3 regions of the Bacillus cereus group sp. BfR-BA-01430 genome follow, and region 2 is predicted to be linked to each of the others. Evidence: riboswitches for the same ligand, from Rfam matches in the RefSeq annotation. Region 2 holds a riboswitch; each other region holds the start of a gene.

Region 1 (7,648 bases), on a different contig from region 2:
CTGGAAGTAAAGCGATACATGCAGCAATTTTTGCGTTTGCTAGTAATGAACTCGTTGTTACGTATTGATCCCAAATACCCATCAAAAACGTGATAAATATAGTATAAGCTAACCAACTACAAACACGAGAACTCGTTTGTTTTGTATAATAACTACCAAAACTCGTAAAAAATAATAATCCACCTATAATGAGTGATAATGGTAACGGGATTTGTTTCATGACCCCCGCAACCGGGAACAAACCACTAAGTAACATTAACAATACATCAAGCTTTTTCACAATGTTCCATCCCTTTCAAAACTTCTTTCATTTCCATTTTGTACAGGAACTGTTGTTATTTTTTCAGCACTGCTTACTTTTAAACAATGCCATATAAAAGCATTTTTCATATTTTCATAACTATTATTCCTAAAAGACATCTTAATCCTGCTTGCATAAAAAGTAAATACAAAAAGCAAAATTATAATTGACAATCGCTCCCTACATTTTTATGAAGAAATGACAAATCCCGTTCTCTAGAATACATGGGATTTGTCATATGTTTAGAAGCATTATTCGTTATTTTTTAATGATTTTGTTGCTTCTGAGTACGAAGGAGGTTCTGGATTATCCTTCTTTATTTTTAATCCAATATATCCGCTTATGATAGCAAATAGGAAAATACCTTGCCACGAAATCATAATAGGATCCATAAAATAATCAATTGTCATAATGAGAATATATGTTTTTCCTGCATCGAATATAAACGGAATCCATCCTTTGCTTGTTTGAATCAAATCAAGAGATTTCAAAGCTTTTGGTATATTGTCCACAATGAGTGAAAGCGGAAGATCGGTGAATAGATACACGATAAAGAACATAATGAGAGCCTGATTCGATTCATATTGCAGTCCTACTATTTGTAATAACACCAATTCAATCCATGTAAAACTAAGTAAAAGAATCGCTATGATCAATGTACAGATTACAATCATCTTTCATTTTTTCACAATTTCTCACCACCTATCCTTATTCATTTTCTATCAGCCAATCTGTGTCCAATTCATCACTTGATTGCCATAAGTCAATATCTGTTATATACCTTTTTATTAACTTTACCATTTGCATTGGAAATGGTATAAACGGACGCTTCCCAGGTATGATGCTCATTTGGCACATATAAGTGATTATTTTAGCAACCTGATCTCGTTCCTCTTGCTTCGCTCCGAGTACTACAAATTCTAATATGCGTTGTTCCTTCTGTCCCGTATCACTTAGAGGATAGGCATTTACACTATAATACAGTCCACTTTGGTCCACATATAACCTTGTTTCATCGCACTCCTTTTCTAACGGCATCATATAGTTCGGAACATCATATTGATTGTTAATACGAATGACTGTTACGTTAGAAAGCGATTGAAATTCCTCACTAATATACGGTAGATCATGTAAGTCCATACATTCATTTTGCAAACTTTCAACCCAATACTCTCTCATACTTGCATCTATAAGAAAATACACTTGCTTATTTTCCTTTTTGGCTTCTTCTGCAATTACTGTTAATTCTTCCGTTATATATTTATTAAATTGGATTCCTATATCATTTCGCTTTGACGGTTGCGGTAAGAACGTTTCGTGTGTACTTACGTTTAAAATGGTAGATGTAAAGTCTCGCCACTCATGACTTCCATATAGTTTATATACAATTTCTTCCTCATTTATTTTGGATATAATAGGTACAAATTGATTGTTATAAATTTCTTCTATTGATAAACTAACATATGTATGTGATGGATTTATAATCTCCCAGCTTCGTTTACGAAATCCTATCTTTTCTAACAAACTAAAAATGGCTCTTACTATATGTTCCTTCTCTATTTCTTCTCCGTCTAATCGTTCGATAAATTGCGAAAGGCGATTTGTTCTTGCAAATGCTTCTCGAATCACTTGTTTCGGATCGATTTTTTCACGACCATTACACTTTTCAATTTCTATTAAAGACAACGATGTTTGAAATGATTGCGTTGGTATAGAAGATATTGCTCGGATCACACTTTGGATACAATCTTCTTTATACCTATGGCAATAATCCATTCGATATGGGTGCTGCTTAATAATTTTTGGATTATACATGACGATGTTCAGTATAATTTGCGGTTTAGAATGTAATATATAGGAATAATCTGTCCTCTTCTCTAAAATTAGTTCTTCTTCAAATAATATTTTTTCTATTTCTATAAGTTTTTGAGAAGACCATAGTTCTAATGTAATCTCTTCCATTCCTTTTGGTGTATAAAGTGGAAATAACTCATCATTCTGATTTATAGTTATATTTTTACATAGCGGGATACGTGTACAATGAGGAAATCGCTGATGAAATGCTTGTAAGAGTACTTCCTTTTCTCTTCTACTTATCCCCCGTTTTATTTTTGTACCAGGAACCTTAAAGATATTTTCATCATATATAACAAGTGCTCGTACCCTTTTCCCTTTTATATATTTTTTTGGATTCGTCATAATCTTAACTAAATGTAACTGTTTCTTAAGCATAAAAACATTCTGTAATTCCCGATAAGCTCTGGACCAATTCACTCCAAATCGCGCGTCTTCTATTTTGAGTGTAACAAACTGATCCTTTTCATTATGGCAGTTAGAGACTAGTACAGTTCCTTTTCTTTTTTTCATAATCATATAATTTTCATATTGATTTGCTGTTTGATAAAAACGCCTTTTACCAATAGAAACTTTAAGTAAAAACATATTTTCAATACCACGAGTGATAAGCTCAAACCGATATACATAAGAAAAATATTCCTTTGTTTTTTTATCCTGAATAGGCTCAGACATCGCTTCACATCTATTTTGTTCTCGAAGCGGGTAAAAAGGAACTTCTTCATATTGTTTTATAGTTAGATGCAATGCATGTTCGCAAAACAACTGTGAAATTAATGCTGGTACCCATATATAAAATGTTTTTTTATCATGTAGTAACGACAACTGTGAAATCGCACTAGGTTGCCATTCTAATAAAACTTCTCCAGGCATTTCGGTCGGTTTCCAGTTATGAATATACGCATACCATTGACGACAAATATATTCTAGCTGTTCAGAGCTGAGAGGTTTTAAAGATATAATCCATGGACTATCTTCTGCTAACTTATATGGATCATGCTCAATGAATAAAATATCAGAAAACATGATATACAATCTTTTATTTAGAAGCTTAAATTTTTTTATTAATTCGTATGGTCTATTGTGTTCTAATAACAGACTTGACCAATGTTTTGGCCATTGCACATAAAATACTGTTCGCTCAAAAAGTGGATCTATTACATCTTTAAAGGCTAACAACTGTAGCGTTTCCATAAAATGAATACTTCCTCTCTTTATTCGTTATTTTACATGAAATCCAAAATCAATAGACTGTTAAAATTTGAAACAAAATACAAATTCCACCTCCTTTTTATTTTTATTATACCATCATCAAAATCCATTTTTTGTTAAAAAATAGTAAAAAGAGAGAGGAGGGTTCTACCTCCTCTTTATCTTTCCTCTTTCTCTTTTTAATTGTATAATTTTTTCATAATATATTACGAAAAATGGAGAAATAAAACGAACATCTACCGGGTTACTATTTTTTCTTTAACAGGCCATTTTTCTAACGTATAAGCCATCTCCCAGAACGAATATTCATATTGACTACTAATGATAAAATGCTGTTTCATTCGCTTACGATCCGACTCTGTTACTGTTTCCGCAATTTGATCTAATCGCATAATTTGTTCTTCTACTAATGTGCGGAACCAATCAGAACCATATGCTGAAATCCATTCTTGGTAAATCGGTTCCTCTGGTTTACATTCTTTTAGACGTTCACCAATTTCATAATACAACCAATAACACGGTAAAATGGCCGCAATAATATCACCTAAATGTCCTTCATAAGCAGCGCGATACATATGGGATGTATATGCATAAGCCGTTGGTGCTGGAATAAAGGCTGCTTTTTCTTCTTCAGTGATTCCTAATTTTTTCGCAAAATTTTCATGCAGTGATAATTCTGCTTCATATGTATTTTGTGCATGATGCGCCATGCGAGCTGTCGTTTCCAATTCAATTGCCTTCGCCGCCCCTAATGTTTGTACTCTAGCAAAGTGACTCAAATAGTAGGAATCTTGTAAAACATAGTAACGAAAGCTAGCTAAATCTAATGTTCCCTCACCTAGTTCTTTAATAAATGGATGCTCAAAACTCGCTTGCCAAATCGGAGCAACTTCTTGACGTAATAACTGTGAAAATGACATTTGTATCCCTCCTCATATATACTACACTTAGCTAACATCTAACGAAAAAATAGAAATGTACAAAATAAAAACCACTTCCTTATAGGTAAAGAAAGTGGCCTAGATATATAAATATCATATTTTGTCACTTCCACTTCCCTACGCTGGTACGAACCAGATCAGGTACTAAGAGTCTTAAAGATAAACTTTAATCTCAGCCAATATCGGCACCCCTAGTGGATAGATGATAACTATGTAGTTTTGATAATCATCATAACATAATTTAGAGGGTTGTCAATTATCCAAACTTATATAGTATATTAATATGAAAAATGAGTCATTTTTTTAGCAATTCCATTACATCATTACTGTGCGGCTAACCCAATAGGTGAGAATAATACATAGGCACCTAGCATGAATATAATAAGAAAGATTGAAAATACCTTTGCATATTTCCATGGCTTTAAATCAACTTTATTAGCATCGAAAAGTTCAAAATCTGTTTCTCTCGGTTTTAATTTTCCGACAATTAACATCATAATTACACATGCCGGGAATAATACACTAAGAATATATAAAAAATTAATGGATCCTAAAAACACTTTTGAGAGCGCATACAAAACAATATGAAAGACTAAAGCAATTTTCGGAGCATTTGCAGGTACTTTTTTACTAAAAAATCCTACGACAACAGCTGCGATAATTGGTACATTGTAAAAGCCAAACATTTCTTGTAAGTAGTTATATAATCCAGAAGGTGCATATAAAATAAATGGTGATACGATAACCGCAATGAGACCGAGTGTAATCGCAAAAATACGCCCTACTTTTACTAACTCTTTCTCGCTTGCTTCTTTCTTGAAAATTGGTTTATAAAAATCAAGTGTGAATAAAGTGATAGAACTATTTAATGCACCGTTAAATGAACTTAAAATAGCACCGAACAATACAGCAGCAAAAAATCCTGATAATGCGACAGGTAAAATCTTAATTACTAACATCGGATAAGCCATATCAGCATTTTTTAATTGATTGCCAAATAAATGAAACGCAATGATTCCTGGAAGCACTAAATATAATGCTCCAAATACTTTAAATAATCCTGCAAACAATACTCCTTTTTGTCCTTCTGCTAAATTTTTTGCCCCTAGTGTACGTTGAACAATAGCTTGATTGGTACACCAATAAAATAAGTTATTAAACAATAGCCCCATAAAAATTGTTGTCCAAGGTATAGAATCTTGTGAATCTCCAATTGCATTTAATTTTTCCGGATGGGAATGTAATAAAAGATTTACACCATCCATAATATTCCCTTTTCCAAGTGCAAGGAGCCCAAGAATTGGAATTAAGCATCCTCCAATAATTAAACCAATTCCATTTAGCGTATCCGAAATAGCACATGCACGTAGGCCGCCAAATACAACATAGGCAATACCAGTCATACCAATGATGAGTGCAATCACCATAATCGTTGTAAAATTACTAAGCCCAAATAGTTGTGAAATATTAAAGATGCTATCAAGTACTAGTGCACCGGAATACAATACAGTTGGTAAATAAGCGATGGCATAACCTAATAAAAATAGAATGGAAATAATTTGTCTTGTTCGTAAATCGTAGCGTTGCTCTAGAAAATCCGGGATTGTTGTAATTCCACTTTTTAAGTAACGAGGTAAAAAGACAAATGCCATAAAAATGAGCGCTAGCGGAGCGGTTACCTCCCAAGCCATGACGACCATTGAAGTTGCATAGCTTTGTCCATTTAGTCCTACCATTTGTTCTGTTGATAAGTTTGTTAATACAAGTGATCCTGCGATAACGATACCAGTCAAACTTCTACCACCTAAAAAATAACCATCTGAACTATCTAAATCAATATGTCTTGTCTTATACCAAGAAAACCAGGCAATGAAAATCGTATATACTAAAAATGTAATGATTGTTACAAATGCCATGGAGCAATAAACCCCTTTCAAATGATATCTATTTCTCTAAAAGGGAGTAGAGTGCCCTCTTGCTCTTTATTTTGTATCATAAAAGCCCTCTACCTACCCCATCTTATAATCTAGAAATGTATTACGAATGAATTTTATCTATTTGAAAGTTCTGAACATTGATAAGTTCACCTGTTTCAAATGATTCTTTACATGCATATCCAAGCACTGTTGATTTTACTCCATCTTGTACCGTAATTGTTGGCTTACGTTTTTCGATAATGCATTGAATAAACTCTTCTACTTCACTTAAATATGCTTGTTCAAAACGTTCTAAAAATCCCTCTGAACATTCGCGAACTGCACCTGTTTGATCAAAAACAGTCACGGCATTTTTTTCTGGAACTGTTCCAACGCGAAGCGATCCTTTTGTACCGATAATTTCCGTTTCAATATGATAACCATGCATGCAGTTTCGACCTGCGACAAAAATACCCATTGTATCATTTTCAAATTTTATTAGTGCCGCTCCAGTATCCGCATCGTTAAATTCCTTAAATTCAGAACAAGCAAATGCTCCTCCAATCGCCCACACTTGTTTTGCCTCTGATTCTAAATACCACCTTGCTAAGTCTAAATCATGAATGGCCATATCTAAAAATAAGCCCCCGCTATAATTACTCTTTGCGAATTTCACAAAACTATCAAGAGCTTTTGTCGGATCTATACCATAGCACCGTACTAAAACTGGCTTACCGATTACGCCTTCTTCAATTTTTCTCTTTGCATACATATAAGATTTATCAAAGCGTCTCATAAATCCAAGCATGAATACTTGATCCGGATGCTTTTGTACTACCTTTTCTACATGAAGAGCCTCTTCTAAATATAGTCCCAGTGGCTTTTCACTAAAAACATGGAATCCTGCTTCTAATGCTTTTTCGATCTGTTCGCAATGAAAACCAGATGGCGAAGCAATAAAAATTGCATCTAATTCTTTATTTCGCAGCATTTCATCATAATCTGTATAACCATATGGTATGCCCCATTCTTCCTGCGCTTGTTTTACTTCCTCTTCAATTACACTACATACCGCTGTTAATTCACAGTTACGAATATGAAATGCAAGATTTTCTGCATGTTTTTTCCCAAGTCTCCCTAACCCAACAATACCAACCTTTACACGTTTCATGAAAAACACCTACCTATTTTGTTTTTGCCAAAAATTACAAATTCCATTTATGTATGTTCGCGCCTTTACTGCATATTCAAATGGATTTGCTTTTTCTGGATCTTGTTCTGCCTCTACTAATAGCCATCCTGTATAATGCTGTTCAGCTAATTTCTTAAATATCGGTTCAAAGTTAATACTGCCATCACCTGGAACTGTAAATACTCCCTCTTTCACTCCTTGTAAAAAGCTTAATTTATTTTGTTTTACTCTC
Region 2 (7,648 bases):
GATAAGCGTGAGGTCGATGGTTCGAGTCCATTTAGGCCCATCATCATATTCCGCAGTAGCTCAGTGGTAGAGCTATCGGCTGTTAACCGATCGGTCGTAGGTTCGAGTCCTACCTGCGGAGCCATGGCCCGTTGGTCAAGTGGTTAAGACACCGCCCTTTCACGGCGGTAACACGGGTTCGAATCCCGTACGGGTCATAAAAAGAGTCAGCATAATTGCTGACTCTTTTTTCTTATGTTACGTATACTTTCTCCTTTTACATACGATGTTGTAAATCTAAACAAATATGAAGTGAAGTATTTGAAATAAATAAAGGGATTTTGGGAAAACTATGGTATGTATTAAAAGGAGGGAACAAATAATATGCCATTTGTAAGAGATCTGATGAGTACAAATATTGTACAATGTACGCCTTTAGATAATGTGTATGAAGCGGCTGTTAAAATGAAAGAAGAAGAAATTGGTATGATTCCGGTCGTCGATAACAATCAAGTTGTTGGTCTTGTTACAGATCGCGATTTAGTTGTTCGTGGAATTGCCGAGAAGCATCCAGGGTCTAATAAAATTACAAATGTGATGACCACAAATATTGTTTCAGTAGCACCTAACGACCCGGTTGAGAAGGCAACAGAGTTAATGGCAAGATATCAAGTGAGAAGATTGCCAGTAGTAGAGAACGGGGTACTTGTTGGAATGTTAGCGTTAGGAGATTTAGCAACAGTAGAAGCAGCTGATGATCAAGCTGGTTTTGCCTTAGGTGAAATATCAGAGCATACAAAAGGATCACACGAACTTTAAGACGATTATGGATGAAAAATGAGAATCAGATACATTATTCTTGCAATTAGAATGAAAAGGAATTGTGAGTGTAATGTATCTGAAATAAAATTCAAAGATCATTGCTATATTTGAAAAGTTTTTTAAAATTTTTATTCTTAATTTTTATCACGATAAAAAATGATATACTAATAGATATAAGGGTTATGAGCGATTTTGAATATAGCAATATTTGTTGAGTTTTTATTATTAACAAACTTTAGCGTGTTTATATAGAAAGGAAAATTGGAAGGGGAGTTATATGAAAGCTGTGCAGGGCAATCCGAATTGGAATTTGGTGATTGATACATATGTGGAACCAAAAGATTTTGCTGATTTATTTTCTTTACTTGTACCTTGTCGTCCGAAAGGTGAGGAGAAAGAGAGAACACTTCTAGTATGGAAAGAAAAAGAGTTTTACAAAGAAGAAAATTTAATTCCATTCATTTTATATGGAATGAACAAAGTAAAAGAATTACCTCAATTTCATAAAGATGAGATTCCTACATTGGTGCGTATCGTTCGTTTATGCCAAGAGATTGGTTGGTATCAAGAAGCATATACATTTATGGTAAATCAAAGGTTAGATGAATTTGTACATACTTCAATGGAGTATGAAACGTGGGATTCCATAACACAAATTGTTGCTTTAAACTATTTAATTATTAAGTACCGTGTTGGAGAATTAAAAAATGAAGATGCAGTGATTTGGAAAAGAGTAAAATTTAATGAAAAATGTATAGAAGAATATCGAGAATTAGTATCTCATAAAGAAGTTTTAGAGTTCACATTCTTTTACCTATGTAAACAAGCAAAATCTCTTTCTAAAAAAGAACTAAATGATGATATGATGAATCTAGCAATATATTGCAATGCATATTTAGGTGATTTATATACATTTGATTTATTAAGAAAATATCGTAAATGCACAGATTTTCTTTCGTACTATGGTCCTAATCATGCTGTTATTGCATGTCAAAGAGCTGTCATTTCACAAATATCAGATCGGCTTGACCCATTAAAAACAACACATGTCGATGATTATTTATATGTTATGAAAGAAATGATGGAACATATGACAATAGAGATTATGAACCGCTATGGACACTTTATTGGTAAGCTATTATCTTACATACCATTCTTTGAAATGATTCAAGTTCCTCAGCATGCATATTATTATGAAGAACTCTTGCATGTATGTAAAGGGATTGAATATAAGGAAGAAATCTTACGGAATTATATTTTTATACAGTTACATGATTGTTTACCATCATTCTTTAAGGTGTTTTTAAAGAACAAACGTTATGCAACGATCCATGATATTTTATTTTACTGGTGTGACGATGAACAGAGAATGAGTCTAGAGAAAAAGTATAACTTAAGCTTCATTTATGAGAAATATGCGTGTGGCTAAAATAAATATATAAGCAAAAAGGATCTCCATTTACATGAGATCCTTTTTGCTTAGTAGTATGAACTAGCAGCCTGTATTTTCTTATACATCAAAGAAAGTGAGTTGTCTCCTCTTTCTAGATTCCTTGCTGCTTTTGTTTTTCTTGTTTCTTTTGTTTATCAGGAACATTAATATATTGGGACACAACCAGTAAGACTCCTAAGAAGAACACAGGGAATATGGAAGATAGATAAAAGCCACCACTTACTACGTTTGTTATAAAAGCACTTAAAAGAAAAAGTATAACGTAAATATGAGCAATTTTTTGTTTCAGACGAATTTGAAATGCTTCCATCATAATTTCTAAAATAACAAAAGTAATAATAATAGATAAAAATACAATGCTTGTATTATAAATAATTAAACAACAAATTAAGCCAAAGAAGGCTATAGATTCAATCATGAATGGGATATTGCGTGGCATAGTATTTACCTAACTAAATATGGCAGTGGATCAACTGCATTCGTTTTTTCAAAATTCCATTCTCCATTATGTAATTCAAAATGAAGATGTTGTCCAAAGGAATGTCCTGTATTTCCCATATGACCTAATAGTTGTCCAACTTGTACTGTGTCTCCGATCTTTACAGCGCGATCTTTCATATGAGCATAAACGGTTGTATACAATTTTCCATTGATCCGATGAGCAACGAAAACAACATTACCATAACTCGCTGAATAATAAGACTTCACAACTTTTCCTGAAGCAGCTGCATGAATAGAAACATTCCCTTGTGCAGCAATATCTACTCCATAGTGCATTTGTTCCCAGCGCATATCAAACGTTGAACTAATTTTTCCTTGTGTCGGAAATTTAAAAACAGCTGGGATAGAAGGATTTGTCTTTTTGCTTTGCGCTTGATTTTGGATGATATAATGTTTGGCTACATAGCCATACGCTGTGCCGAAGCGAATTTTATACCAAGTTCCGACTGTTTCTACAACCTGAACTTGTGTACCGTTTTGTAAAGAGCCGATGATCGTACTATTCGTTCCTGCATTACTACGTACGTTCAGTTTTGGAGTAGCAACGGTATAGGTAGGTGTGTTTTGTACGGTAATTCCTTTTACTAAAGGTTTTGAACCGCTAGATACAAAATCTTTTTGTACATATCCAATTTGGCCGTTGTGAAAAATTTTATACCAATTTCCTTCTGTTCCTTGAACTGCAACGAACTTACCATTCGGTAATACGTCAAGAATAGAAGATTCTGTATTCGGTTCAGAACGAACATTTAACGCATTTGCATGTACAATATATTGCTCGTTTCGCTTACTAGATTTTGTAAATGTAATAGCATCTTTTTTTATGTAACCGATCTGATTATGAATATTTACTTTATACCAGTCGTGAACTGTTTCAAGAATGGTAACAGGGGTGTTATAGGGGATGCTACCGATTGAATCATTGTTAACATTTGTAGTTGGATATAAGTCTGCTTTTTCTACTTTCACATAGCCAGTCTTTGCTTTTGATGTTTGCTGTGCAGCAGCTGTCTGCGTATCTACTTCTGTTACAGAAGGAAGTAAGGAAGCAATTGCGACAGTAGTTGCTGTTAAAGCTGTAGCTCTCAAGTTCATATAATCAAGGCCTCCTCTAGATGTAATACTGTACCTTTTATTATAGTATAAAGATAGAATCGAGTGGGGCTTATTCACATAAATGTAATATGAAATCAATAGAAAAATAATGTTAAGTGTATGGAAGTTTGCTTTTTAATGAGAAAATTGTGCGATGCCATGTGAAATCAAAAAAGAGGAGAATAATAACAGGGATGGAGAACCTCAACTGATTTATGTTTCTAGCAACAGTATATGAAGTAGATCATTAAGAAAATTAAAATAGTTGCTGAAGCTTGATGACGGTGTTATACTGACAATGGTAATTTTATATTGTGCTAGGAGAGTTGGTGTTGCCAACTGAGAGTAAGGCCGTAAGTCTTTGATCCTTTTATTACCTGATCTAGGTTATGCTAGCGTAGGGAAGCAATTTGGACGAAAGTATAAGTCCCCGTTTCTTTGCGCATGGAAACGGGGCTTTTTTATTTTATAATTTCATAACAGATACCACTAGGGGTGCTTGATAGGCTGAGAGAGGAATGAACCTTAACCCTTATGGACCTGATCTAGGTAATACTAGCGAAGGGAAGTGGAGCAATGCATATGTATATTTTTATTTGCTGTAGCCACTTCTTATATAGGAGTGGTTTTTTATTTGGATAAAAAGATATAAAGGAAGGGGAAATATATATGAAATTTTGTGACAGATTATTTGAAGCAGTGCAGCCTGTTTGGGAAAAAAGTCATAATCATCCTTTTGTAACGGGGATGGGAGATGGCACGTTAGAAAAGGATAAGTTCCAATATTACATCATACAAGATTATTTATATTTGCTAGATTATGCAAAAATTTATGCAATTGGTGTTGTAAAAGCAACGAATCCACAAGTGATGGCAAAATTTGCGGAACAAATCGATGGCATTTTAAATGGAGAAATGACAATTCATAAACAGTATGCAAAGCGTCTTGGAATTTCTATAGAAGAGATAGAAGCAGCGAAGCCATCAGCTAAAAACTTAGCGTACACAAACTATATGATGTCAGTATCGCAAAATGGTACATTGGCTGAGCTTATTGCAGCGCTGCTTCCGTGTATGTGGAGTTATTGGGAAATTGGAAAACGTTTAAATGATATTCCAGGAGCAAGAGATCATGAGTTCTTTGGGGAATGGATTCAAGGGTATAGCTCAGAAGAGTATGGGAATCTTTGCATTTGGTTAATCGATTTATTAAACGAACTAGCTGAAGGAAAAACAGAACAAGAATTATCCCGCTTAGAAGAGATTTTCCTATATTCCAGCCGCTTTGAATATTTATTCTGGGATATGGCATATCGCAAGGAGATGTGGGGTTTTGAAGACAAAGAGCATACTACAGTTTCATAATGTTTCCTTTCATTATGATGAAAAGCCTATTATAAAGGACTTAGATGCTTCCATAAAGGAAAAAGAATTTGTTAGCATCATCGGGCCGAGTGGCTGTGGCAAAAGTACATTATTTCGCTTAATTACAGGATTAGAAGATGCAGCGGCTGGAACAATTCAACTGATGGAAACAAAGAGTCATCCTGTAGGATATATGCCACAAAAAGATATGCTCTTGCCATGGAGAACGATTATTGAAAATGCAGCCCTTCCTTTAGAATGTCAAGGAATTAAGAAAACAGAAGCTGAAAGAAGAGCGAAAGAACTTTTAGAGCAATTTGGATTACAAGGATACGAGCAAAAGTACCCGAAAGACTTGTCGGGAGGAATGCGGCAACGAGTATCGTTTATTCGAACATTACTAACAGGTGGAGATATTTTATTGTTAGATGAACCGTTTAGTGCGCTGGATGCATTAACAAAGGCAACATTGCAAGAATGGTTGTTTGAACAATGGAAACAGTGGAAAAAAACAATTTTATTTATTACACATGATGTAGAGGAGGCGCTGTTTCTTTCGAATCGAATCCTCATTGTGACAACGCAGCCGATTACAACGTTAACAGAGCGTGTTGTCCCACTTGGGAAAGAACGGACAAGAAAAGACCTACACAGACCAGAGGTACTAGCGTTAAAGGATGAACTACTTAGTATGTTAAAAGGGCAGGTGCTTATATGAAGAAAATGAGAGAGCTACTGCCTGCATGTATATTAAGTGGCATATTGCTTGTAAGCTGGGAAGTGGGAGCTAGAATTGTAGATGAAATGTATATTTTACCAGCACCGACTGCAATTATAGCGAAAATGTGGGCGCTGCGTGACATACTCTTTACGGTTCATTTACCAGCAACGTTGTATGTCGTTTTTATCGGTGTTGCAATTTCTATTGTCCTTGGTGTTGGGCTTGCAATGGCAATGAATGCGAGTAAATGGATGGAAAGAGCTTTTTATCCGTTACTCGTTGCCTCACAAACAATACCGATTACCGCTTTGGCCCCATTATTTGTTTTATGGTTTGGATATTCTATTTGGAGCAAAGTTGTTGTGACGGTTTTAATTACCTTTTTCCCAATTGCGGTCAATATGTACGATGGATTGCGCAGTACGAAAAAGGATTGGGAAGAGCTGTTAGTTACATACGGCGCAACGAAAAAAGATATTTTTTTAAAATTAAAGTTGCCATCTGCACTTCCTTATTTTTTCTCAGCGCTTAAGATTGCTGTTCCGCTTAGCGTTATCGGTGCAGCAATTGGTGAGTGGCTTGGAGCGCAAGCTGGCTTAGGCTACTTTAGTAAGCGAATGATGACGCAGTTAGATGGGGCGGGAGTCTTTGCGCCAATTGTCCTTTTATCATTACTTGCTATTTTGTTTGTCCTACTTGTTTCTATATTCGAAAAGAAATTTATTAGTTGGAGGAAACATTCATGAAATTATTCAAATACATCTTTGTGTTTACTTTATTCATTGCAATGATTGCAGGATGTTCTACTGATTCAGCGTCAGATAAGCAAAAAAAGGAGAAAGAAGTTACGGTGATGCTCGATTGGTATCCAAATGCGGTGCATAGTTTTATCTATGCAGCAATCGATAAGGGGTATTTTAAAGAAGAAGGTGTAAAAGTAAATATAAAATTCCCTTCTAATCCAACTGATCCTTTAACATTACCAGCAACAGGAAAAGTGACAGTGGGCTTATACTATCAACCAGATGTAATTATTGCAAAGGCAAATGAACAAATTCCTGTGAAATCAATTGGGGCGGTTGTTCGCTCACCGTTAAACCATATTGTTTCATTAAAGTCAGCAGGTATTCAATCACCAAAAGATTTAGTGGGAAAAACAGTTGGTTATTCTGGAACACCTTTAAGTGAAGCGTATTTAAAAGCAATGGTAAAAGAAGATGGTGGGAATCTGAGCGATGTAAAAGTAGTCGATGTAGGATTTGATTTAGTACCAGCATTAATTACGAAAAAAGTAGATGCTGTCACAGGGGCATACATTAACCATGAAGTTCCTGTCATGCGTCATCAAGGTCACGAGCCAGCGTACTTTAATCCAGCTGACTACGGCGTGCCAAATTATCATGAACTTGTGTTTGTCACAGGAGAGAAAACGTTGAAAAAGGATAAAGAAGCTCTACAGGCTTTCTTACGCGGTACGAAAAAGGGATATGAATTTATGAAAAAAAATCCAGATGAGGCTCTTAACATTTTATTAGATCATCAAGAAAAAGAAAACTTCCCACTCGTCCCTGAAGTTGAGAAGGAGAGCATGAAAATTTTATTAGAAAAAATGGAAACAAAAGATGAGCCATTTTTATCAGATTCAAAAGAGTCATGGGAAAAACAAAATAAGTGGTTGAAAGAAAAAGGAATGACAAAAGAGCTTGTTCCTG
Region 3 (7,648 bases), on a different contig from region 2:
GTTAGGGAAAGGCATCTATAAATAGTTATAAAATAGACAATATGATAGAAAAAGCACGCTTATATGCGCACCATAAGCGTGCTTCTTCATATAATTCTCATGTAAGAGTTCTCCAAAATTATGTTAATCACAGGGAAAAGGCATTCACTATAAATGTGAATGTTTTTCTTTTGTCGAGCTTCTATTTCTCTAAAAAATAACAAGCCTCTGAACATCTCACATTCAGAGGCTTTCTTTATTTCTTCATATACGGAGCTAATATCTTTAAAATTTCTGTTTTATCTTCTTTTAATTCAACAGATGTTAACATATCCATTGTTCGCGGACGAGGTAAATGAACGTGCACTTCACCTACAATAGTTGCTGGTCTTTGCGATAAGATGAATACACGATCAGATAATAGTATCGCTTCATCTAAGTCGTGCGTTACCATTACAATTGTTTGTTTCTCTTGATGCCAAGAATCTAAAAGCCAGCGATGCACTTCCATTTTTGTAAAGGCATCTAACTTTCCGAACGGTTCATCAAGTAGCATAACAGGTTTCTCACATAAATACGTACGAAGAAAGCTAATCCGCTGCCTCATTCCTCCAGATAATGAGTCGGGATAGTGATCTGCATATTCAAACAACCCAAATTGTTTTAATGCTTCCATCCCCTCTGCTAAACGCTCTTTCTTGGACTTCTTCCCCTCAATTTCTAATGGCAACACAATATTTTGTAAAGCTGAACGCCACGGAAGCAATAAATCTTGCTGCGGCATATAACTTACACAGTCTTGTGTTTGTACAAGCTCATCATGATACATAATCTCACCGCTCGTCGTATCTTCAATACTTGCGATCATATTAAGCAATGTACTTTTCCCACAACCGCTCGGGCCTACAAATGATACAAATTCGCCTTCTTGTATAGAAGCATGAATATTCTCTAATACATTTTTACCATCGAATGCTTTCACAACATCTTTTATTCGTAATCCACTCATTTTTCACTTGGAAGGAATTCATTTGTAAAGGCATCTTTTACATCAATTTTCTTTTTGATTACCTTATTATCGTATAAGAAATTCATGTAATTTGTCCAAACCTCTTCCTTCTGTACTCCCCACGCTTTTGCATCATCTTGATATTTTGTACTTAACCACTTTTGACTTTCTTGCACTAACTCTTTATTAATATCTGGAACATTCTTAATTAAAATATCAGCTGCTTGTTTTGGTTCCTGAATTGCAAAATGATATCCTTCTGCTGTTGCACTCATAAACTTTTTCACAACATCTTTATTTTGCTTTATGTTCTTTTCACTTGTAATAAGAACAGGGCTATAAAAATCTAGTGCTGGATCTAAATCTTTTACCATTATTGTATTTAATTCTTTTCCTTTACGTTTCGCTTCAATTCCATCCCAGCCATAATAAATCCATTCAAAATCAGCATCACGACCAATTGATTTGAAGAAGTCTGTTTGTCCAAGCACAATTTTTTCTACTTTACTAAAGTCTGCTTGATGTTTATCCATAATGGTTTTTAAAGTTGCTTCTTCTGCTGGTGCTCCCCATCCTCCATAACGCTTTCCTTCAAAATCTTTTGGTGAAGTAATATTATCTTTTTTTAAAGAGGCAAATGCCGATGTGTTATGTTGTATAATTGCTCCAATTGATACAACTGGAATCCCTTCCACACGTGCCGATGTAACATTTTCTTGATAGCTCACACCAAAATCAGCTTTTCCAGAAGCAATCATTTGCTCTGCTGATACATTATCACCAGGCTGTATCATTTCTACATCTAAACCTTGTTTCTTATAATAATCTTTTGTTTTTGCTACATATAAACCAGTATGGTTTGTATTCGGAAACCAATCTAAAACAACTTTTACTTTTTTCTCTTTGTCACCACTATCTTCTTTCTTCGCTGTATTACAGCCGACAACACTTACTGCAAGCAGTGTTGCTAACATGACTTTTAAGCTCTTTTTCATTTTTTGTCTTCCTTTCTATATATCCATGGTGCTGTTATTCTTGCCATAAATTCTACGATAGAATATAAAAATAACGTGACGATTACAATCATAGCCGCTATACCAAATACACGAGCAGTTAAAAATGACTTTGTTGCACGGGTTAACATAACCCCTAATCCTTCGCTTGCACCAAGCCATTCACCAATAATTGCCCCCATCACACTATATGTAACAGCAATTTTTAACCCTGAGAAAAAATATGGAAGCACAGCAGGAAATTTTACTTTTTGATACATTTGCCATTTTGATGCACGCATTGTTTGTAATAATTTGAGCATATTTTTATCTACTGTTTGAAACCCTTCTAAAATACTAAGGGCAATGGGAAAGAAACAAACGAGAATAACAACCATCACCTTTGGTAGCATTCCATATCCAAACCAAATGATAAATAAAGGTGCAAGCACAACAATTGGAATAGTTTGTGAAATGACAAGTAACGGATTCATAAGAAGACGAAAAATCGGGATAACATCCATAATAATAGCAATACTTGTTCCAAGTAGAATTGCAAAAAACAAACCGCTTATCACTTCTTGCAACGTCTTTGTTATATTTGGAAGTAATAGCTCTTTCATGCCAATTAATTCTTGTACGATTGTAGAGGGCTTTGGCAATATCCATGGTTCAATGTGAAATAATGAAACAGATCCTTCCCATATCGCAATGAGAAGAATCAGCCAAATCGTTGTAATTGCGAAATTAGATCGCTTCTGTTTTGTCATATTCATCACGATACTTCCATACTTTTTCATCAATTGTTACACCTGTACTTGGACGATAGTGGATTTTAATAGAAGTAATCACTTCTTCTGCTCCAGCATCTACACAAGCTTGTTGTGCACGTTTTATGATATCAAGAAGTTCATCTAAATCTCCTTCCATCGTTGTTTCCATCGCGCCTACTTCGTAACGAACGCCTGATTGTTGGACAACTTCAATTGCCTTATCCACAACCGCATATAAATCTTTTGTTTTTGCTTGTGGTACCACTGAAAATGAAATTGTAACTTGTTGTGACATGCTAAAATCCCCTTTGCAAAATAATATGTTTTAAAAAAAGAAAAGGCTTTCCTACTATGACGTAGGAAAGCCTTGTATGCAAGTTATTATAAAATAACATATGCTACATTCCCTTAAGCAACTCCCTACGCTGGCATTATCCAGATCAGGTTGAGGGTCGATGTTCCTTTACATCCTCTCAGCCACTTGGCTCCCCGGTCCTTAATTCGTTTTCATTGTAGCATGATTTATTTTATTGAACAAACAAAAGCATGGTACATTTTGTCTGCTATTTTTCTATGTGTGGAAAATACCCCACTTGTTTTCCATGTACTAATAGCTTCTGAATAAACTGTTTGTCAATGACTGGCACTGCAATTTGCTTTTTCTTTATCCATTCATTTGTTCGTTTTGTACCTATTACAATTTCAGACTGCTGCGCTCCATCGCCAGCTACTTGTGAAGCAATCAATTCTGCTATCTCCTCATCCTCTTTCGCTAACTGTAACCCTGAATCTACATATTGCGAAAGCGGAACAACTTCTAAATGATGCCCACATTCTATAATTAACTGTACAAAATGTACAAAATCAATCGGATCTGGATGACAAATATGCAATGTTTCACCTATAATTTGAGGATCTTGCATATAAGTCACAATCGATTTACTTGCAAAATCAATTGGAGCAAAGTCTACTTTCCACTTCACGTTTGGCGCTTGTCCAATTAATAACATTGTTTTAATGAGACGATAAAATGCATTTCCTTCAATATTTTGTTGAAATACTCCCGTTTCGGAATGACATGCTAAATTGCCAGCACGATAAATATTCCCTCTCATGCCACGACTCATTGCTTCACGAACAAGATTTTCTGCCTGTAGTTTACTATTGGAATATACATTCTCTAGCTCTACATTATACTCAAAATCACCGCGTTTTTTATACGTATCCCATTGTTCTACTGCTAAATCGATTGGAACACTAATCGTAGAAATAAAGTGGAATGCTGCTCCTTCATCGGCTAATGCAAGCATGCGCTTTGTCCCTTGAATATTTACATTTTCAAATTGCTTTACATCACCAAAATGTCTTACGTCCGCCCCGCAGTGAATGACTGCATCAACTTTAGAACGTATCGCTATAAACTCTTCCTTACTAAGCCCAAAGTATTCTTCACCAAGGTCACCAGGAACAGCTGTTATACGTGCCAGAGCTTCATTTGGAATATCATGAAAATAGCCTGTTACAGTTTCAATAATTCTTTGCTCTACATCTCTTTTAGGTCTTACTAAACAATAAATATGAGCTGAAGTTTGCTGTAATAATTCATATAGGATATGTGACCCTAAATAACCTGTTGCTCCTGTTAAAAAGACATTTGAAATCCGGTTATCCGTTATTCCTTCCGTATACTGAATCGCCTCTGGTTCATGTATCCATTTATATTCATGAAATACATTTTCTTCTAGGGTTAACTCCCTTTGTATTCGCGCTAACTTATATACCGTCTTTTCCTTAAAGAAGTCTTGAATTGTTAAATGCGGAAAATCTTCTTTTAACAATGTTAAAATACGTAATACTTTTAATGAATGCCCACCAATAGTAAAGAAATCATCATGTACACCAATTTTGGAAACTCCTAATACTTCTGCCCAAGCCTGTGCGATGATCTTCTCCGCTTCAGTAGATGGTGCCACATATTCTTGTAGACGAGTCGGCTCATACGCTTCTTCTAGTTGTCCTAGTTTCTTAACATCTATTTTCTTATTTGGTGTAAGTGGTAGTTCATCAATATAAATTAACTTAGACGGAATCATATAATCTGGTAACTGCTCTTGTAATTTGTAAATGAGTTCTGGTATGTCTTTTTTCGTTAAAGTTGTATAAAAAGCAATCAAATATTGACTTCCTTCTTTACTTTTCTTAGCAAACACAATATTTTCTTTTACATTATGATTTTGAGAAATTTGATTTTGAATTTCTCCTAACTCAATACGATGTCCTCTAATTTTCACTTGATCATCTTTTCTATGTAAAAATTCAATATTCCCATCTTCTAAGAGTCTAACGATATCTCCAGTTTTATATATATTAACATCAGGATTAAATGGATTTGGAACAAATGCTTCTGCTGTTTTTTCCGGTTTATTAAAATATCCTTTTGCTAGTCCTACTGACTCTATATGCAGTTCGCCAGGTACACCAATTGGACAAAGCCTCATATTCTCATCCAATATCATAATTCGATAATTCGCACACGGCTTACCAATTGGAACACTTACAATATTCTCATTCAATTGACTCGGAATCGGATAAGTTGTTGTTACGACTGTACACTCTGTCGGCCCGTATACATTATGAATTTGAATATCTGTTCCAATTCTTTCTCTCCACAATTTAATTACCTCGATCGGTAACATCTCTCCGCCAATCGCAATCCGTTTCAATGAATTCAGCTTATATATCTCTTCATCTTCTAAATAGGTTGCTACTTGTCTTACAAAAACTGTCGCTAACGCTAAAATAGAAGTTGCTTTTACTCTATGTATTGCATTTGCAAATGCTTCTACTGATAAACGTTCTTCTTCTAATAATACATATAAAGTGCCTCCGCAAAATAAAGCAGCAAATAATTCCCATACAGAAGCATCAAAGCTAAATGAAGGAAACTGTGCAAATACATCCTCTTCTGTTAATTCATACTGTCGTTGCATCCAAGTGCATAAATTGACAACACCTCGATGAGCTAACATTGTTCCTTTTGGATTTCCTGTCGATCCTGATGTATAAATCATATATGCTATATCATCACAATTTATAGGAAGCTTCACATCATTAACTAAATAATTCTCTCTGTCATAGATTGAGATTGCTTGAATACCTTTAGATGTAATCTCTGTTTCTTTTGTTAAAATAACTTTCGCTTTACTATCTTGAATAATATACTCAATTCTACTTTGCGGATAATCTGGATCAATTGGAACATATGCCGCATTAGCCTTCAACACAGCTAATATACTTATCACTGTGTCGATACTGCGTTTCATAAAAATCCCCACATAATCTCCTGGTTGCACACCATTTTGTATTAACATGTGAGCTATTTGATTACTTCTTTGATTCAATTCTTGATAAGTTAAAGCACCTTCTTTAGAAGATAATGCAATACGATTTGGAAATTGGTCAACCGTTTTATAAAACATCTCGACAATGCTTGTTTCTGGATATGTTGCTTTCGTATTATTTATCTCATTATAGAGTGCTATCTCTTCATCTGTAATAATATGAAAATTCTCAACAAGTTTATCCCTATTCTGTAAGGCGTGTATGAATACTCCTCCTATTTGCCTCATATAGCGAGCAATCGTCTTTTCCTTCCAAATCAAACCATTAAATATTACTTCTACACCTTGCTTCTCTTCATTAAGGACAAATTGTAATATATCATTCTCCTGTGAATGATAGTATGTTTGACCAACAATAATAGGTGAAATTCCAGATAGATTATAATGCTTTTGTAATTCTTGTATGTCTGTCTCATTCATCGCTTGAATTTGACCTATTTGCTCAACAATCTGTTCTTTTAAAGTTTTATAAGAAAGGAAATGAGAGATTTCGATCATAATAGGAAATAGTTTTTCTCTTTCATGATACAAAACAATTATATGTTTCTCATTAGTAATATGATGTAACCACATTATACTTGCTCCCAACAGATCAACCATATGAGTTGCTATTGGAAACAATATTGTTTTTGTCTCTAATTCTCCCTCTAGATTTCGGAAATCCATAGGGATTCTACTTTTTCCGTTTATTCTTTCTAGAGACTCTTTGATTTTTTCATTATAGGAATTTGTTAATACTGCTTCCATTTCATTCACTTCCCTTACTATCTACACCTTGTTTATGCTCTATTCGCTTTTAAATTCACCAATCAATTCTTGTAACTCTTGAGCAAGCCAACTTAGAGATGTTGCTAGCTCAGCAATTTCTTGAACAGACATCTCTTGCTCTTTCATGCTTTCTTCTACGTGATTACTACTTTCTGCATATGTCTTAGCAATATGAGATAAATGATTCACAACCTGCACGATTCCTTGACTTTTTTGTAAAACATCACTTGAAGTACCTGAAACTGCTTTCACTTGATTTGTAACAGACTGCGCTGATTTTGAAATTTTTTCAAAGAACTCACCGCTACTATGAACAAGCTCAATTCCTGATTCAACTTCTTTTGAACCTTTTTGCATTGAAACTACAGCTTCTTCCGTTTCTGCTTGTGTTTCTCCAATCAATTTTGCAATATCTTTAGCTGACGCCTCTGTCTGCTCCGCTAATTTACGCACTTCATCTGCTACAACTGCAAATCCTCTACCAGCTTCTCCAGCTCGTGATGCTTCAATAGAGGCATTTAGAGCAAGTAAGTTTGTCTGATTTGAAATGCCTGTAATTACTGTTACAATATCGCTAATTTGTTTTGAACGATTTTCTAACGAATAGATAATAGAAGATAAATCTTGAACCGCACTTTGAATTAAATTCATTTGCTTCACAATTTGAGAAATAACTTCATTTCCTTCTAAAGAATGTTGCTCCATGCCTTCAGATGCACTTGTAAC

The links. Region 2 has a riboswitch for thiamine pyrophosphate ahead of tenA (thiaminase II). Riboswitches for the same ligand answer to the same signal wherever they lie in the genome.
Positions count from the first base shown of each region.
Region 1: it holds a riboswitch for thiamine pyrophosphate, as region 2 does, so the genes downstream of both, tenA (thiaminase II) here and tenA (thiaminase II) in region 2, are expected to answer to the same signal.
Region 3: it holds a riboswitch for thiamine pyrophosphate, as region 2 does, so the genes downstream of both, MR058_RS12900 (MTH1187 family thiamine-binding protein) here and tenA (thiaminase II) in region 2, are expected to answer to the same signal.

Region 1 is NZ_JAKUEW010000002.1:287,554-295,201, forward strand. It holds gene MR058_RS05910 (DUF3959 family protein) at 1-280, opposite strand, end outside; gene MR058_RS05915 (YrvL family regulatory protein) at 553-975, opposite strand; gene MR058_RS05920 (pPIWI_RE module domain-containing protein) at 1,010-3,349, opposite strand; gene tenA (thiaminase II) at 3,604-4,287, opposite strand; TPP riboswitch at 4,406-4,511, opposite strand; gene MR058_RS05930 (solute:sodium symporter family transporter) at 4,632-6,224, opposite strand; gene MR058_RS05935 (Gfo/Idh/MocA family oxidoreductase) at 6,346-7,395, opposite strand; gene iolE (myo-inosose-2 dehydratase) at 7,405-7,648, opposite strand, start outside.
Region 2 is NZ_JAKUEW010000001.1:2,067-9,714, forward strand. It holds tRNA gene MR058_RS00100 (tRNA-Ile) at 1-40, shown strand, start outside; tRNA gene MR058_RS00105 (tRNA-Asn) at 50-124, shown strand; tRNA gene MR058_RS00110 (tRNA-Glu) at 126-197, shown strand; gene MR058_RS00115 (CBS domain-containing protein) at 364-798, shown strand; gene MR058_RS00120 (DUF3965 domain-containing protein) at 1,079-2,230, shown strand; gene MR058_RS00125 (hypothetical protein) at 2,346-2,693, opposite strand; gene MR058_RS00130 (SH3 domain-containing protein) at 2,699-3,850, opposite strand; TPP riboswitch at 4,160-4,271, shown strand; TPP riboswitch at 4,332-4,434, shown strand; gene tenA (thiaminase II) at 4,520-5,215, shown strand; gene MR058_RS00140 (ABC transporter ATP-binding protein) at 5,184-5,933, shown strand; gene MR058_RS00145 (ABC transporter permease) at 5,930-6,682, shown strand; gene MR058_RS00150 (ABC transporter substrate-binding protein) at 6,679-7,648, shown strand, end outside.
Region 3 is NZ_JAKUEW010000006.1:112,603-120,250, reverse strand. It holds gene MR058_RS12915 (ABC transporter ATP-binding protein) at 236-988, opposite strand; gene MR058_RS12910 (ABC transporter substrate-binding protein) at 985-1,983, opposite strand; gene MR058_RS12905 (ABC transporter permease) at 1,980-2,756, opposite strand; gene MR058_RS12900 (MTH1187 family thiamine-binding protein) at 2,728-3,048, opposite strand; TPP riboswitch at 3,154-3,255, opposite strand; gene MR058_RS12895 (non-ribosomal peptide synthetase family protein) at 3,317-6,820, opposite strand; gene MR058_RS12890 (methyl-accepting chemotaxis protein) at 6,941-7,648, opposite strand, start outside.